One region of the Pseudomonas sp. AN-B15 genome, then DNA from elsewhere that is predicted to be linked to it. Evidence: predicted binding sites of a transcription regulator. Region 1 holds the regulator's gene; each other region holds the start of a gene.
The links. The regulator sigma-54, encoded in region 1, starts transcription at its own class of promoters, with help from an activator protein. The targets are predictions, from matches to a motif close to ANTGGCATNNANNTTGCTNT.
Positions count from the first base shown of each region.

Region 2: the regulator sigma-54 is predicted to act here: its motif matches at 2,112-2,131, upstream of GTQ41_RS08990 (circularly permuted type 2 ATP-grasp protein).
Region 3: the regulator sigma-54 is predicted to act here: its motif matches at 4,105-4,124, upstream of GTQ41_RS22835 (pilin).

Region 1 covers NZ_CP049737.1:1,001,461-1,007,479, reverse strand. The annotation lists gene GTQ41_RS04365 (HAD family hydrolase) at 1-250, shown strand, start outside; gene lptC (LPS export ABC transporter periplasmic protein LptC) at 259-831, shown strand; gene lptA (lipopolysaccharide transport periplasmic protein LptA) at 818-1,363, shown strand; gene lptB (LPS export ABC transporter ATP-binding protein) at 1,363-2,088, shown strand; gene GTQ41_RS04345 (RNA polymerase factor sigma-54) at 2,277-3,770, shown strand; gene raiA (ribosome-associated translation inhibitor RaiA) at 3,844-4,152, shown strand; gene ptsN (PTS IIA-like nitrogen regulatory protein PtsN) at 4,165-4,629, shown strand; gene rapZ (RNase adapter RapZ) at 4,632-5,489, shown strand; gene GTQ41_RS04325 (HPr family phosphocarrier protein) at 5,505-5,780, shown strand; gene GTQ41_RS04320 (ZIP family metal transporter) at 5,873-6,019, opposite strand, start outside.
Region 2 covers NZ_CP049737.1:1,936,394-1,942,412, reverse strand. The annotation lists gene GTQ41_RS08995 (alpha-E domain-containing protein) at 1-657, opposite strand, end outside; gene GTQ41_RS08990 (circularly permuted type 2 ATP-grasp protein) at 670-2,079, opposite strand; gene GTQ41_RS08985 (ribonuclease E inhibitor RraB) at 2,615-2,962, opposite strand; gene GTQ41_RS08980 (hypothetical protein) at 3,177-3,410, opposite strand; gene speE (polyamine aminopropyltransferase) at 3,700-4,575, opposite strand; gene GTQ41_RS08970 (PLDc N-terminal domain-containing protein) at 4,803-4,994, opposite strand; gene GTQ41_RS08965 (hypothetical protein) at 5,066-5,596, opposite strand; gene GTQ41_RS08960 (ankyrin repeat domain-containing protein) at 5,801-6,019, opposite strand, start outside.
Region 3 covers NZ_CP049737.1:5,053,123-5,059,141, reverse strand. The annotation lists gene coaE (dephospho-CoA kinase) at 1-153, opposite strand, end outside; gene GTQ41_RS22850 (A24 family peptidase) at 150-1,022, opposite strand; gene GTQ41_RS22845 (type II secretion system F family protein) at 1,024-2,241, opposite strand; gene pilB (type IV-A pilus assembly ATPase PilB) at 2,244-3,944, opposite strand; gene GTQ41_RS22835 (pilin) at 4,173-4,610, shown strand; gene GTQ41_RS22830 (BON domain-containing protein) at 4,908-5,264, shown strand; gene GTQ41_RS22825 (DUF2845 domain-containing protein) at 5,498-5,794, opposite strand; gene GTQ41_RS22820 (DUF748 domain-containing protein) at 5,794-6,019, opposite strand, start outside.

The DNA.
Region 1 (6,019 bases):
GGACGGCCTATTGGCGCAACTGGGCCTAAGCTATGAACAGGTCGCCTACCTCGGTGACGACCTGCCTGACCTGCCGGTGATCCGCCGCGTAGGCTTGGGCATGGCCGTGGCCAATGCTGCCGACTTCGTGCGTGAACACGCCCATGGCGTGACCCGGGCCCGCGGTGGCGAAGGTGCCGCCCGAGAGTTCTGCGAATTGATCCTGCGCGCCCAGGGCCGCCTCGATGCGGCCAACGCCGCGTACCTGTGAGCCAAACCATGTTTAGCAAAAAATTTCGCAACTTCCTGTTGTTCGGCTGTATCGCTGCCCTGTTTGCAGCGGTCGGCTACTGGAACATCAGCCCTGAACGGTTCCTCGACAAACCCGTGACCAAGGTCGAAGACACCGCCATCGACTGGTACGCCACGAACACGCATACCCTGCAATACCTTCCGGACGGCAAGGTGCAGTACGAAATGACGTCGGACAAGGCCGAGCATCTGAAAGCGACGGACGTGACACTGGTCACCAAACCCGACCTCAACATGTTCCGCGGCACAGACTTTCCATGGCACGTGACCAGCGAGCGTGGCGAAGTGAACCCGGACGGAACCCAGGTAGAACTGATCGACTCGGTACGCATCAAGCGCACCGATGAAAAGAACCGCGACACCCTGATCACCAGCACCCGCATGACGGTGTTCCCTCAGCAGCAATATGCGCAGACCGAGCAACCCGTTAGAATCGACGGCGCTGGCGGTGTATCGACTGGCGTGGGAATGAAGGCGTATTTGAAGGAAAGCAGGATACACCTGCAATCGAACGTAAGAGGACAGTATGAGGCTCGTTAAAACCCTCCCTATTTTGCTCAGTCTGGGCGCAGCACTGGGAAGCGTGAGCGCCTGGGCTCTGCCGAACGATCAGCAGCAACCTATCCGCATTCAGGCCGACGACGCCCAACTGGACGACAAGAATGGCATCGCCACCTATAAAGGTGACGTGATCATCACCCAGGGTTCGATGATCGTTAAGGGCAATACGGTGACCATCACCCGTACCCCGACCGGCGACATCGACGTGGTGACCTCGGTGGGTAACCTTGCCTACTTCGAGCAGTTGCAAACCCAGGGTGACACCAAGCCTGTACAGGGCTGGGGCGTGACGATCCAGTATCACGCCGCGCAAAACCGCGTCGTGCTGATCGACAAGGCCAAGGTTGTCGACAAGGACAACAACACCACCCAGGGCGAGAAAATCGTCTATGACACGGTGAGAAAACTGGCCAGCGCCGGTCGCGCTACCGGCAACAAGGTCACCGAGACGCGTCCGCGCATCGACATGGTGATCCAGCCGAAGAAGAAAACCGACGAGAAAACCCAGTAATGGCAACTCTGAAAGCTCAGCACCTGGCCAAGGCCTATAAAAGCCGCCAGGTCGTGCGTGACGTCAGCCTGTCGATCGACAGCGGCCAGATCGTCGGCCTGCTCGGCCCGAACGGCGCCGGCAAGACCACCTGCTTCTACATGATCGTCGGCCTGGTGCAGGCCGATCAGGGCCGCGTACTGATCGACGATCTGGACGTCAGCCACCAGCCGATGCACGGTCGCGCCAAGGCCGGTATCGGCTATCTGCCGCAAGAAGCATCGATCTTCCGCAAACTGTCAGTGGCCGACAACATCATGGCGATCCTCGAGACCCGTCAGGAGCTCGACAAGGCCGGTCGTCGCAAGGAGCTGGAAAGCCTGCTGCAGGAGTTCCATATCAGCCACATCCGCGACAACCTCGGCATGAGCCTGTCCGGTGGTGAACGCCGTCGGGTGGAAATCGCCCGCGCCCTGGCAACCGCCCCGAAATTCATCCTGCTCGACGAACCGTTCGCCGGTGTCGACCCGATCTCGGTCGGCGACATCAAGCAGATCATCCATCACCTCAAGGCCAAGGGCATCGGTGTGCTGATCACCGACCATAACGTGCGTGAGACGCTGGATATCTGCGAGACCGCCTACATCGTCAACGACGGTCAACTGATCGCTGAAGGCGATGCGGCAACCATCCTTGCCAACGACCTGGTGAAGGAAGTGTACCTGGGCCACGAGTTCCGCCTCTAAAGCGCGAGCGCATTCGGCCAGCCGTCCGGGTGCTGTAACGTTGAAGCGCTTTTTTTATACGCTTTATTGTTACAGCGCTCTAGGCAAACACGACAGTTTCAGGCATATAATTTGCTTAAGTTTGGCGCTTCGGCGCCCTGTAGTGGATGGCGCATGCGCGCCGGCGAATAAGGTGTTAAGCCCCTGCCATGAAACCATCGCTAGTCTTGAGAATGGGCCAGCAGCTGACGATGACACCGCAGCTGCAACAGGCCATCCGCCTGCTCCAATTGTCGACCCTGGATCTGCAACAGGAAATCCAGGAGGCCCTGGAATCCAATCCGATGCTCGAGCGCCAGGAAGAAGGCGACGACTTCGACAACTCCGATCCATTGGCCGACAACGCCGAACAAAAACCCAACACCGAGATTCAGGAACCCTCCTATCAGGAAACCGCCCCGACGGTGGACAACCTGGAGGAAGGCGAATGGAACGAGCGCATTCCTAACGAATTGCCCGTCGATACCGCCTGGGAAGACGTCTACCAGACCAGCGCCAGCAGCCTGCCCAGCAGCGATGACGACGAGTGGGATTTCACCACCCGCACCTCCGCCGGGGAAAGCCTGCAAAGCCATCTGCTGTGGCAACTGAACCTGGCGCCGATGTCCGACACCGACCGCCTGATCGCCGTGACCCTGATCGATTGCATCAACAATCAGGGTTATCTCGACGAAACCCTCGAAGAAATTCTCGACGCCTTTGATCCGGAACTCGACATCGAGCTGGACGAGATCGAAGCCGTCCTGCACCGCATCCAGCAATTCGAACCCGCCGGCATCGGCGCGCGCAACCTCGGTGAATGCCTGTTGCTGCAACTGTGTCAGCTCCCGGCCAAGACTCCTTGGCTGACCGAAGCCAAGCGTCTGGTCAGCGATTACATCGATCTGCTTGGCAATCGCGACTACAGCCAGCTGATGCGACGCATGAAGCTCAAGGAAGACGAGCTGCGTCAGGTCATCGAACTGGTGCAGAGCCTCAATCCGCGCCCGGGTTCACAGATCGAATCCACCGAAGCCGAGTACGTGGTGCCTGACGTGATTGTGCGCAAGGACAACGAACGCTGGCTGGTCGAGCTGAATCAGGAGTCGGTGCCTCGTCTGCGGGTCAATGCGCAGTACGCCGGGTTCGTGCGGCGCGCCGACACCAGCGCCGACAACACCTTCATGCGCAATCAGCTGCAGGAAGCGCGCTGGTTCATCAAGAGCCTGCAAAGCCGCAATGAAACCCTGATGAAGGTGGCCACCCAGATCGTCGAGCACCAACGTGGCTTCCTGGAATACGGCGACGAAGCCATGAAACCGTTGGTCCTGCATGACATCGCCGAGGCGGTCGGCATGCACGAATCGACGATTTCCCGGGTCACCACGCAGAAATTCATGCATACCCCTCGGGGCATTTATGAACTGAAATACTTTTTCTCCAGCCACGTCAGCACCTCCGAAGGCGGTGAATGCTCATCCACGGCGATCCGCGCGATCATCAAAAAACTGGTCGCGGCGGAAAATCAGAAAAAGCCATTGAGTGACAGCAAGATCGCTGGTTTACTGGAGGCACAAGGCATTCAGGTGGCTCGCCGCACCGTCGCCAAGTACCGTGAATCCCTCGGGATCGCGCCTTCGAGCGAACGCAAGCGGTTGATGTAAGCCACGTTACAGCGTTCCAGTGGCAGGCTATCCGGCCTGCCGCTTTATGCACTGGCAACGAAGGAGAAGCTGTATGCAAGTCAACATCAGTGGACACCAACTGGAAGTGACCGAACCTCTGCGCACCTACATCAACGAGAAACTCGAACGATTGGAGCGCCATTTCGACAAGATCACCAACGTGCAGGTCACGATGTGCGTCGAAAAGCTCAAGCAGAAAATCGAAGCCACCTTGCATATACCCGGCAGCGAAGTGGTCGCCAACGCAGAAGATACCGACATGTATGCTGCGATCGACTCACTGACCGACAAGCTGGATCGCCAACTCAAAAAGCATAAGGAAAAGACCCAGAGCCTCCTTCAGGGCGCAACCGGTCGTTAACACTCCCAACCCATGATCCGACTTGAAAGTATCCTGACCCCCGGCCGTTCCCTGGTGAACGTGCCGGGCGGCAGTAAAAAGAAAGCCCTCGAACAGATTGCCAACCTCGTCCATAAAGAAGTGCCGGATCTGGCCATGCAGGATGTGTTCGATGCGCTGATCGCCCGTGAGAAACTCGGTTCCACCGGTTTCGGCAACGGCATCGCCATTCCCCACTGTCGCCTCAAAGGCTGCGAAGCGCCTATCAGCGCATTGATGCACCTTGATGCCCCCATTGATTTCGATGCCATCGACGGCGCTCCGGTTGACTTGCTGTTTGTCCTGCTGGTCCCGGAAGCGGCCACCGATGCTCACCTGGAATTACTGCGCCAGATCGCCAGCATGCTCGATCGCAAGGAAGTGCGCGAAAAACTGCGCAGCGCACCGAGTAACGAAGCCTTGTATCAGGTCGTCCTGAGCGAGCAGAACGGTCATTAATCATGCGTTTGATCATCGTCAGCGGCCGCTCCGGCTCGGGTAAAAGTACCGCCCTGGATGTCCTTGAGGACAACGGCTACTACTGCATCGACAACCTGCCGGCCGGCTTGCTGCCGGAACTCGCCGAACGCGCCCTGATTCATACCGAGCTGGCCCAGCCGCTGGTGGCCGTGTCGATCGATGCACGCAATCTGCCGAGCCACCTGTCGCGTTTCCCCGAACTGCTTGAAGAAGTCCGCGCCCGCCACATCCAGTGCGATGTGCTGTATCTGGATGCTGACGAAGAAACCCTGCTCAAGCGCTTCTCGGAAACCCGCCGACGCCATCCGCTGAGCACTGCCAACCGCTCGCTGGCCGAAGCGATCAACGACGAAACTGCCCTGCTCGGCCCGATTGCCGACCTGGCCGACCTCAAGGTCAACACCACCAATCTGAATCTGTACCAGCTGCGTGACACCATCAAGTTGCGCCTGCTGAATCAGCCAGAGCCGGGCACGGCGTTTCTGGTCGAGTCGTTTGGCTTCAAGCGCGGCATGCCGGTGGACGCGGATCTGGTGTTCGACGTGCGCTGCCTGCCCAACCCGTACTGGAAGCCGGAGCTACGCGCCCAATCGGGTCTCGATGCACCAGTCGCCGAATACCTGGCGGCGCAGCCGGAAGTCGAGGAGATGTATCAGGATATCTTCGGCTATCTGAATAAATGGCTGCCACGCTTTGCGGCGAGCAACCGCGCCTACGTCACCATTGCCATTGGCTGCACAGGTGGGCATCACCGCTCCGTTTACCTGACCGAACGCCTGGGTCAGGCCCTGCAGAAAACCCTGAAGAACGTCCAGGTTCGCCACCGCGACCTCACTTAAAGGATTCACACCGCGATGCCTGCTCTGGAAATCGAAATCATCAATAAACTGGGCCTGCATGCCCGAGCTTCGGCCAAGTTCGTCGGGGTGGCGGGTCAGTTCCCGGATTGCACGATCAGAGTGGGTCGTACACCAGAAACAACCGTGGACGGTAAAAGCATCATGGCGATGATGATGCTGGCTGCCGGCAAGGGCACGAAGATCTATCTGAGTACCGAAGGCCATCAGGAAAAAGAAGCGCTGGATGCGCTGGTGGCGTTGATCAACAACTACTTCGATGAGGGTGGTTGATCGTTAAAGATTAAAAGATCGCAGCCTGCGGCAGCTCCTACAGTGAACGCATTCCAATGCAGGAGCTGCCGCAGGCTGCGATCTTTTGATATTCAGCCCAATGCGGTATCCATCACCATCATCAGACAAAACCCGATCAGCAAGCCAAGACTGGCCAGCTTGTCATGACCATTGCGTCGCGACTCGGGGATCACCTCATGCGTCACTACCAGCAACATCGCTCCCGCGGCCAGCGCCAG
Region 2 (6,019 bases), 930 kb from region 1:
CTCGGTGTAGGCCTCGAAAGACGACAGCGCCCGCAACAGCGCACTCCATTGATAGTAAGCGTGGGCGGTGCCGTCACTGACGGCCTCGGCCTGATCGCCAGCCATTTCGTAGCGCGCATCGAGCAGGCGCAGCGTGTTGTCTGCACGCTCGATGAAGGTGCCCAGGCGAATGAAGCGGAATGCATCGTTGCGCATGATCGTGCCGTAGGACGCGCCCCGGAACAGGTGCGAGCGCTCCTTGATCCACTCGCAGAAACGGCTCATTCCGTATCGGCTGAGGCCCTGCTCGGCAATGCCGCGAATCTCCAGCCAGGTGGCGTTGATGTTCTCCCACATGTCTGCGGTGATTCGTCCACGCACCGCGTGCGCACTGGCCCGCGCCGCGCCGAGACAGCTGTAGATGCTCGCCGGGTTGGCCGCATCGAGGGCGAAAAAGTGCAGCAGGCGTTCGGCATGCAGTTCGCCATGACGCTCCAGGTAATCGTCGAGGGTGCCGGTAATCAGCAGCGGCATGGCCAGCTCGTGCAGACCGTCGCCGCGACCGTCCTGCGGCATCAGCGACAGCGAATAACTGACATCGAGCATCCGCGCGAGGTTTTCCGCCCGCTCCAGGTAACGCGACATCCAGTACAGATCCGAGGCAGTTCTACTTAACATGGCAAGCTTCCTTCAATCCTCGACCACCCAGGTGTCCTTGGTTCCGCCACCCTGGGAGGAATTCACCACCAGGGAGCCTTCACGCAGGGCGACACGGGTCAAACCGCCGGGCACGACCCGGGTTTCGCGGCCAGACAGTACAAACGGACGCAGGTCGATATGGCGTGGTGCAATGCCGTTTTCGACAAAGGTCGGACAGGTCGACAGTGACAACGTCGGCTGCGCGATGTACGCGTGGGGTTTGGCTTTGATCCGCTCGCGGAATGCATCGATTTCCGCCGCCGTCGCCGCCGGCCCCACCAGCATTCCGTAACCGCCGGAGCCTTGGGTTTCCTTGACCACCAGATCCGGCAGATTGGCCAGGACGTGGGAAAGTTCCGAAGGGTTGCGGCACTGCCAGGTCGGCACGTTCTTCAGGATCGGCTCTTCGTCGAGGTAAAAGCGGATCATGTCGGTGACAAACGGGTACACCGACTTGTCGTCCGCCACGCCGGTGCCAATGGCGTTGGCCAGCACCACGTTGCCCGAGCGATAGGAAGACAACAGTCCCGGCACGCCGAGCATTGAGTCCGGGCGGAACGCCAGCGGGTCGAGGAAAGCGTCGTCGAGACGCCGGTAGATCACGTCCACCGCTTTCGGCCCGTCGGTGGTGCGCATGAAGACCTTGTCGTCACGCACGAACAGATCCGCGCCCTCCACCAACTCGACGCCCATTTCCCGTGCCAGAAAGGCGTGTTCGAAGAACGCACTGTTGAAGCGCCCCGGCGTCAGTACCACCACGCTCGGGTCGTCGATCGGGCTGGAGCTTTTCAGGGTGTCGAGCAACAGGTTCGGGTAGTGATCGATGGGCGCGATGCGCTGGGCAGCGAACAGCTCCGGAAACAGGCGCATCATCATCTTGCGGTCTTCAAGCATGTAGCTGACGCCGCTCGGGGTACGCAGGTTGTCTTCGAGCACGTAGTAGGTGCCGTCGCCGTCGCGCACCAGATCAACGCCGGAGATATGCGAATAGATATCGCGGTGCAGGTCCAGGCCCTGCATCGCCAACTGGTACTGCTCGTTGGCCAGCACCTGTTCGGCGGGGATGATCCCGGCCTTGATGATGCGCTGTTCGTGATAGAGGTCGGCGAGGAACATGTTCAGCGCCTTGACCCGCTGGATGCAGCCGCGCTCGACGGTCCGCCACTCGCTGGCGGGGATGCTGCGCGGAATGGTGTCGAAGGGAATCAGGCGCTCGGTGCCCTGCTCGTCGCCATAGAGCGTGAAGGTGATCCCGGCCCGGTGGAACAGCAGGTCGGCCTCGCGCCGCCGTTGCGCCAGCAACTCGTCAGGCGTGTCGGCAAGCCAGCGGGCGAACTCCCGGTAATGCGGGCGGACCTGGCCGCCGGCATCGTACATTTCATCAAAATAGGTGCGGATCATGCCGTACTCCTTGTCACCCGGACCTACAGGCCTTCGCAAGGCCCGTGCCATCGGCATAAACGCTTTGATTTCAATCGGTTGGATAATCAAGCCGCAAACACCGCACCATTCCTGTGCGGCAAATGCTCCAACAGGATTGCCCCCGCTTCATTGCGACGCACTGCATCGCCTATCACCAGCATAGTCAGAGTTGATTTCACTGCTTGCGTCGGGCTGCGGATAATCGGCGCATCCGCTGAAAACTTCCCCACTGAAGGCTTCAGCTCCACTGATCCGGACTGCCCACGCAGTCCCCGCAGGCCGTAACCCTGACCGGTTTCCTCTCCTTATCGGTCTTCCCTTTTAGCCACCCTCTCCGGTGGCTTTTTTTTGCCTTTCTGAAATGTTTTGAAAGTAAAAAGCAAAAGATCGCAGCCTCCGGCAGCTCCTGCAGGTGATTGGTGCAGGGGCTGCTGGAGGCTGCGATCTTTTGATCTTTGAAAACGACAACGGCCAACCCGAAGGTCAGCCGTTGCTCAATACCTGAAACCAGAGATCAGTTCAGACGATGGCGGTTGCGCACCTCCTGCTTGACGCCCCAGCCCTCGATGATGCCGCCCAGCGGCTCGACCACGGCAGAAAAGCCCTGCTCGAAATCGCCAATGTCGTCATAGGTCGCGTGCATCACTTTGCTCAGTTCCAGTGACCAGGCGCCATCTTCGCGCGCACTGACCTGGGCATTGATGGATTCACCACGAAATTTGCCCGCCGCCCTGCGCGCCCGCTCCTCGTCCGGGAAAATGGCGTAGAACTCGATGGGATGGAACCGGGAAAAGTCGAAACCGCCTTCTTTCATGCGGCGCAGTACGTTGCTGCTGATGTCTTCTTGATAGGCTGTGCTCATGAAACGTCCCCCTCGGATAGATGGATAGACTTTCCGTATTCCCGCCCCGGGCCTTACAGGCCAGAAGTACATCGGCAACCCGGTTGCCGGCGGGAAACAAGCATGTAGCTGACAAGACCAGACCTTAGCGATTCGTTCGCTGATCTCGCTTGCAGAGTAGCCCCAAGATAGAGCTGCTGCCAAGGCCTGGTTGTTTCGGATGAAAGGAAGATTTTCAGATTGGAGTGATGCTGCGGATCTTGATGCTGTTCTGGGTTTCGAGGCTTTTGACGCCCGCATCAGGGGTTCGCCCTTCCAGATCGTTCAGATCCAGTTTGGCGGCCACCGGCAGGAGCCGTTCCTTGATCAGGCGTGCAGCCTCGTCATCACTGGGGCATTCCGCGCGCTCGAACACCTCATCGACAATTTCACCATGATCGTCCACGAAAGTGACTTTCCACTTTTGCATCGGTGCCTCCTCGATCAAACCCGCAAATGGGCTTACTAGTATCTCGACTTTTGGCGAGATTGATCGTTCAAAAGGATTGCGGCGCACGAACATGAAAAAAAATTAACCGATGGGGAAACAGGCTTGTGTGGCGAGGGGATTCATCCCCGATGGGCGCGAAGCGTCCCTGAATTCAGCGAACGCATAGTGTCAGTTCCAACGCGTCTGCCGATTTTACGACTGCTGCGCAGCCGGTCGGGGATAAATCCCCTCACCACAGGGGATCTATCACCGATCCGGGAATAGTGCGTCAGTCGTTGCTTGGCTTGTTGATCGCCTGCAGCACGTACTGTGGCAGCGCGAACGCGCCGATGTGGATTTCCGGGTTGTAGTAGCGGGTGACGATGCCGCTGCCGATGAAGCGCTGCTGCAGGGTTTCACGGCTCAGCTTGCGGTAAGCCGGGTTGGTAGAACCCCAGGCGAAGGTCATCGAACCGCCAATGTAGGTCGGCACGGCCGCTTGATAGAAGTGCCAGTCCGGGAACAGGCTGCGCAGGCGACCGGCGGTGGTTTTGACTTCGTCGATCTGCATGAACGGCGTGCCGTTCTGGGTCACGAGGATCCCGCCTTCGTTCAGGCAACGGTGACAGGCCTGGTAGAAGTTCTCCGAGAACAGCACTTCGCCCGGACCGATCGGGTCGGTGGAGTCGGAGATGATCACGTCGAATTTTTCTGTGGTGGTGGCAACGAAACGCATGCCGTCGTCGATCACCAGGTTCAGGCGTGGATCGTCATAGGCGCCCTTGGAGTGGTTCGGCAGGAATTCCTTGCACATGTCGACCACGGTGCCGTCGATCTCGACCATGGTGATGTGCTCGACGCTGGCGTGTTTGGTCACTTCGCGCAGCATGCCACCGTCACCGCCGCCGATGATCAGCACGCGCTTGGCGGTGCCGTGGGCGAGGATCGGCACGTGGGTGAGCATTTCGTGGTAGATGAATTCGTCGGCTTCGGTGGTCTGGATCACGCCGTCCAGCGCCATCACCCGCCCCATGCGCGGGTTCTGGAAGATCACCAGGTGTTGGTGTTCGGTGCGCACTTCGTGCAGCAGTTTTTCCATGCGAAAACGCTGGCCGTAGCCTTCGTAAAGGGTTTCCAGGTACTCGCTGGTCTTGGTGACGGTCATGGTCAAGTGCTCCGATGAATGCGCGGGCGTCGATCGTGGGGACGATTGCCCGGGAAAGGCGCGCATTCTACGTTGCCGAAGATGACAGGTCGAACCTCTGTTCATCGACAATCCACAATCCCTGTAGGAGCTGCCGAAGGCTGCGATCTTTTGATCTCTGTTTTAAAAAAAACAAAGTCAAAAGATCGCAGCCTTCGGCAGCTCCTACAGGGGTATTACAGTGTTCTTCAGACCCGCACATTGCCCCGCGGTCCGGCAATCGCCCAGATGATCAGGCCCAGCACCGGCAGGAGGATGATCAGCAGGACCCAGAGGATTTTCATCCCGGTCTCGGCACCGCTTTTCAGTACGTTGATAATGGCCCAGATGTCGAGGGCAAGAATGATCAGGCCAATCAGCCCGTTGAACGTGGAACCCATGGTGTCACTCCAGATTAGTGGCATGCACTTTTAGGATAGACGGTCGCGCGCAGGGTTCCCTTTTATTGCGTTCAGACGTGAACGGCGACTTTCAGCGCTTCCAGCGACGGCGCCGCCGCGATGCCGACTTCGGCACACAGCTCCAGCACTCGTGGCACGTCGTTGCCGTAGACCAGCACCACTTGCAGCTCGTCATCGAGCAGCTGACTGAAGTTCATCAGCGTGTAACCGCCGTTTTCCTTGTTCAGGCTGCTCATCTGCACCTGAATGCGGTTGAGTGCGGTCAGTGCCTCGGTCTTGGCCAGTTGCTTGGGCTTGAGGTTGAATTCGACGCCCGGGCCAAACGAGGCGACGATCTGTGCGAACAGGTCAACGTAGGTGTCGGCCTGGAACAGCACGGTGTCCGGCAGGCTGCCGACCACCACCCACTCACCCAGCGGAATCGGGAAGGTGTCGTCGTAGTTGATGTCCGGGTTGGCCGCGAGGAACGCATCGGCATCGGCGTAAGCCTGCGCCGCTTCGTCGGCCACGTTCAGGATCTCGTCCTCGCCCATGCAGCCGGAGCTGATTTTGCTGATGAGTTCGACGAGTGCGGCTTTCATGGGGGCGGATCCTGTGGCGAAGGTGAATTTCGAGGGCGCGAAGGATAGCGCATTGCGACCTCCGGCTGCACACAGAACAATGTGGCGAGGGAGCTTGCTCCCGCTGGGGCGCGAAGCGGCCCCCAAACAGTGAATTCACCATTTTTACCAGCGCTGCGCACTGGAGCGGGAGCAAGCTCCCTCGCCACAACATCTCGACAGTCCTCAGGCCAGCAGTTTTTCCAGCTGCGCCGTGGTATCGACTGCGCCCATGGTGCGGGCCGCGTCCAGCGCGGTGATGCCGTTGGCATCCTTGGCTTGCGGGTTGGCGCCCTTGCTGATCAGGTATTCAACGATTTCAACGCGGTTGAACATCGCCGCCATCATCAACGCCGTGCGCCCGTCGAAGGACGAACCTTCGATCTCGGCACCCGCTTCCACCAG
Region 3 (6,019 bases), 2.2 Mb from region 1:
CGGACGCCCCGGCTCGACCACCCAGCGCGCTGCGTGATCGGCGTCGACTACATGGATCCCGAGATCGATGAAGTGCTGGGCCGCGGCGCTTTTGCCGCTGCCGATGCCGCCGGTCAGGCCGAGAATCCAGGGTTTTTCCACAGGGGTATTCATTTCAAACCGACAAACTGCCAATAGAAGTCGGTTATTTGACCACCCCAGAGCAAGGCAATCCAGCCGGCAATTGCCAGATACGGGCCGAAGGGCATCGGCGTCGAGGTTTTCTGCTCACGCAGCCGCAGCAGAATCACCCCGACAATCGCCCCCACCAGCGACGACAGCAGAATCGTCAGCGGCAGAATCTGCCAGCCGCCCCAGGCCCCGAGCAGCGCCAGCAGTTTGAAGTCGCCGTGGCCGATGCCGTCCTTGCCGGTCAGCAGCTTGAACAGCCAGAACACCGACCACAGCGCCATGTAGCCGGCCACCGCGCCCCACAGCGCGGCGTGTAGCGAGACGAACAGCCCGAAGCTGTTGACGATCAACCCCAGCCACAACAACGGCAACACCAGTACATCGGGCAGCAACTGATGTTCGGTGTCGATCAGGCTCATCGCCAGCAGGCCCCAGGTGAGGACGATCAACAAGCCGGCCGGCCAGCCGAAACCCAGGTGCCAGGCGACGAATGCCGAGAGCAGGCCGCAAGCCAGTTCGGTCAGGGGATAACGTTTGCTGATCGGGGCGGTACACGCCGAACAGCGTCCGCGCAGCAACAGGTAGCTGAGCAGCGGAATGTTTTCCCACGGCCGAATCCGGTGGCCGCAGTGCGGACACTGGGAGTGCGGCAGCATCAGGTTGTAGGTCGGCAGTGGCGTTTCGCTCGGCAGGCCGAGGACGTCCTGTGCCTGCTGGCGCCAATCGCGCTCGAGCATTTTCGGCAGGCGCCAGACCAGCACGTTGAGGAAACTGCCCACCACCAGACCCAGCAGCAGGGCGGTGCACACAAAGGCCAGCGGATACAGACTGAAGAGTTGGTCGATAGGCATGTCAGATCGCTGAGCCGAGCTGGAAAATCGGCAGGTACATGGCCACGACCAGCCCGCCGACGATGACCCCGAGCACCACCATGATGAACGGCTCCATCAGGCTGGTGAGGTTGTCGACCATGTTATCCACTTCGTCCTCATAAAAACCGGCGACCTTGTCGAGCATGTCATCCAGCGCGCCCGATTCCTCACCGATCGCGGTCATCTGTACCGCCATGTTCGGGAACACCCCGGTGCTGCGCATGGAAAAATTCAGCTGCATACCGGTGGCGACGTCCTGGCGGATACGCAGCACTGCACGTTTGAACACCACGTTGCCGGTGGCGCCGGCCACCGAATCCAGTGCCTCCACCAGCGGTACGCCAGCGGCGAAGGTGGTCGACAAGGTGCGGGCGAATCGCGCCACCGCCGATTTGTACATCAGCGTACCCACCAGCGGCAGCTTCAGCAGCCAGGTGTCTTTACGGTCGCGCAACGCCTGGGATTTTTTCAGTGCATGACGGATGCCGAACACTGCTGCAATCAGGGCGCCGAGCACCGCCCACCACCATTGCTGCATGAACTCGGAGATACTGATCACCATCAGCGTGAAGGCCGGCAGTTCAGCGCCAAAACCGGAAAATACCGCCTGAAACTGCGGCACCACTTTCACCAGCAAAATCCCCGTGACCACCATCGCCACCAGCACCACGGCTGTGGGGTAGGTCATGGCTTTCTTGATCTTGGCCTTGAGCGCTTCGCTTTTTTCCTTATAGGTTGCGACTCGTTCGAGCAACGTATCGAGTGCACCGGATTGCTCGCCGGCATCCACCAGGTTGCAATACAGCTCATCGAAATACTGCGGCTTCTTGCGCAGGGCGGCGGCGAAGCTGTTGCCGGCCGCCACCTCTTGCTTCACTTCGTCCACCAGTTTGCGCATCGCCGGGTTGTCGAAGCCTTCGCCAATGATGTCGAACGACTGCAACAACGGCACGCCAGCCTTCATCATGGTTGCCATCTGCCGGGTGAACAGGGCGATGTCCTGGGCCTTGATGCGTTTGCCGAGGCTGAGCAAGGAGGTGGATTTCTTGCGCACCTTGCCGGGGTTGATGCCTTGTTTGCGCAGCTGGGCCTTGATCAGCGCAGGGTTCTGCCCGCTCAACTCGCCCGTGACCTTGCTGCCTTTGCGATCCGTGCCTTCCCAGGCGTAGATGCTGATTTTCGCTGCCTTGACCGCCATGTTCAGTCCTTGGTGACCCGGTTGATTTCTTCCAGGCTGGTGATGCCTTGCATGGCCTTGTGCAGGCCCGAGGTGCGCAGGTCGTCGAAGCCGTCGCGACGCATCTGGCTGTCGATTTCCAGCGAGTTGCCTTCGGCCATGATCAGCCGCTGCAGCTCGGAGGTGTTTTTCACCACTTCATAAATCCCCACGCGTCCCTTGTAGCCGCCGTTGCAGTGATCGCAACCGACCGGCTCGTAGATCGTGAAATTGCCGATCTGTTCCGGAGGGAAACCTTCCTTGATCAGCGTTTCGCGGGGGATTTCGATCGGTTTCTTGCAGTGGTTGCACAGCTTGCGCGCCAGGCGCTGGGCGATGATCAGGCTCACCGAGGTGGCGATGTTGAACCCGGGAATGCCCATGTTGTGCAGGCGGGTCAGGGTTTCGGCGGCGCTGTTGGTGTGCAGCGTGGACAGCACCAGGTGGCCGGTCTGTGCGGCCTTGATCGCGATTTCGGCAGTTTCCAGGTCGCGGATCTCGCCGACCATGATCACGTCCGGGTCCTGCCGCAGAAACGAACGCAGGGCCTGGGCAAAATCCAGACCCTGTTTCGGATTGACGTTGACCTGGTTGATGCCTTCCATGTTGATTTCCACCGGGTCTTCGGCGGTGGAAATGTTGATGTCGACGGTATTGAGAATATTCAGGCCGGTGTACAGCGACACGGTTTTCCCCGAGCCGGTCGGCCCGGTCACCAGAATCATGCCCTGCGGCTGCTTGAGCGCCGCCATGTACAGGTCTTTCTGCGCCGGTTCGTAACCCAATGCATCGATGCCGATCTGCGCGCTGGACGGATCGAGGATCCGGATCACCACTTTTTCGCCCCACAGCGTCGGCAGGGTGTTGACCCGAAAGTCGATCGACTTGGTCTTCGACAGGCGCATCTTGATCCGCCCGTCCTGCGGTTTGCGGCGTTCCGAGATATCCAGGCTGGCCATGACCTTCAGGCGTGCGGCGATCCGCCCGGCCAACTGGATCGGCGGTTTGGCCACCTCGCGCAGGATGCCGTCGGTGCGCACACGCACCCGGAAATTTTTCTCGTAGGGTTCGAAGTGCAGGTCGGAGGAGCCACTCTTGATTGCGTCGAGCAGCATCTTGTGCACGAAGCGCACGACCGGCGCGTCATCGGCGTCGAGCCCGCCGATGGCGTCCTGGCGGCTGTCGTCGACGGACTCGACGTCTACGCCGTCGAGATCGACGTCGGCCATGTCTTCGAGGCCGCTGGCGTGGGTGTCGAAGAATTTCTCGATGGCCTCGGTGAGCTTGTCGTCCTCCACCAGAATGGCTTCGGTGCTCAGCCCGGTGCTGAACTGGATGTCATTGATCGCCTGATGATTGCTCGGGTCGGAAATGCCCACGAACAGCTTGTTGCCACGGCGCCACAAGGGCAGGGCGTGGTGCTGGCGCACCAGTTTTTCACTGACCAGGCCTTTGGGCTGGGTTTCCTTGTCCAGGCAATTGAGGTCCATGAAGGCCATGCCGAAATGCTCGGAAGCGATCTCGGCCACCTGTGAGCTCTTCACCAGTTTGTTCTGCACCAGGTAGCTGACCAGCGACAGCCGATTGCGCTGCGCCTGTTGCCAGGCCTGCTGGGCGCTTTTTTCCGTGAGCAGTTCGGCCTGCACCAATTGCTTGGCCAGACCGCTCAGAGCGATGTCATTCATGGGAATTCCGGAAGCTGACAGTTCATGACTTATAGCCTAGTCAAGTGACAGCGCCAAACACCCTCGGTGCAGGTGACAAAAAGTGTCAGATAGTGCGGTTAGAGGTTGTAGGAAAGCGCGATATCGCGTGTTGATGCCCAGCGCACGGGGTCTGCAGGCGGTTGGCATGGCCTGTGCTGAGCTCTTTGCAGATCATGAGATTCCGACTCATGCATGGAGAGCCTGTCTATGAACAACCAAAAAGGTTTCACCCTGATCGAGCTGCTGATCGTGGTGGCGATCATCGGGATTCTGGCGACGATTGCCCTGCCGCAGTATTCGAAGTATCAGGCGCGATCAAAAGTGACTGCGGGGCTGGCGGAGATCAGTGCGATGAAGGTGCCGTTTGAGGACACCATCAATCAAGGTACCGCTCCGGATATAACCGCTGTGAATGGCGGTACAACCACCACCTCCAACTGTACGGTGGCGGTTACAGGCACAGCGGCGACGGGAGCGGGCAGCATCAGCTGCACGCTGCTCAACGCGCCGGGACCGGTACTGGGCAAAACCATCACGCTTACTCGTTCGGGCGCTGCTACGGGTAATACCTCTGGTGTGTGGACCTGTACCACGACAGTCAATCCCGATTACTCGCCAAAAGGCTGCACTGCCAGCGGCACTTGATGCGATGGCCTGATTGGCAAGTGCCCCGCTTTGCGGGGCATTTTTTTGTCTTTTGACGCTGGAAAAAAGCTTCAAGAATTTCAGCGTGTTAGGAACTTTCCGAAAAGCCGCAACTTGCATGTCGATAATGCACTTGTCATGCAAATTGCATGATTTCGAAAATTTGCTGAGTTCGTAACTATTTGATTTACAACGATTTATTGCCTTTCGAAAAGTTGGCACAGCGTTCGCAATATACCCAGTAACCCTGCTGACAAGACAACCAGCAGACTTTCCAGAAAAACAGGAGTTACTCGTATGAAGAAGTTCGCTATCACTGCCGCTGCTGCTACCGCGCTGACCCTGACCATGGCTTCCGGTGCCTTTGCACAATCCACCCAGGCTACTCAGGCTCCAATGACTCTGGCTGCTGGTGAAATGACCAAGGCTAAAGAAGCTACTTCCGATACCTGGATCACTACCAAAGTCAAAAGCGACCTGGTAACCGAAAAAGGCATTCCTGGTACCGACATCAAAGTCGAAACCAACAAGGGTGTGGTTTCCCTGTCTTCTGACGTCGCTGTCACCGAAGCTCAGAAAACCACCGCTGTGAACATCACCAAGAAAATCAAAGGCGTCAAAGCGGTCTCCGCTGACGGCCTGAAAGCCGAGTAAGGCATGACTTCTCGCCTGGACCGGGAGAAGACGCGACAGACGGGCCGAGCAATACGTCTGCCGCAACTTTAGAGTTCATGCGAACGGTCACACGGATGTGACCATTACGGGCCCCGGCACTTGTGTCGGGGCCTGTTCTATTTGCTAGAAGCAAAAGATCGCAGCCTCCGGCAGCGCCTACAGGGAATGCATTTCACTGTAGAAGCTGCCGGAGGCTGCGATCTTTTGATCTTTCAGTTACCGCGCTTGCTGTTGATCTGCCGCAGGCGATTGCCTTCAAAGCGCAGGTATTGATACATGCCGTTGCTCGGGCCGTAGGTCCATTCCTCGACCTGAAATTCTTCGCGGCGGTTGGCGCTGCGCTTGTAGCCGAGGACATCGCGGCTGACCGGTTCGCCACACTTCTGCAGCACTTCGCTGGCACGGTCGCCGAGACTGACCAGTTGGCTGCCACAACGCAGCGTGTCGGAGGCCAGCGCAGGGCTGGCGGCGAGCAGCAGCGTCAAAGCCACCCGCCATTTGCGGTTCATCATTCGGCGTCCAGGTGCATTTGCGTCACGACCCGGCCATCGCTCTCGGCCTCGCCCAGATTGGCATCGATGAAGTACACCCGGTCATCCGCCAGTTGGCCCTTGTCGACCAGATAGTCCTTGATGCTGCTGGCGCGTTCCTGTCCCAACTGGCGCAGCAGGACATCGCTGGAGCTCCAGAACTTGATCACGCCGTCACGCATTTTCGCCGTGCGTTCTTCCTTG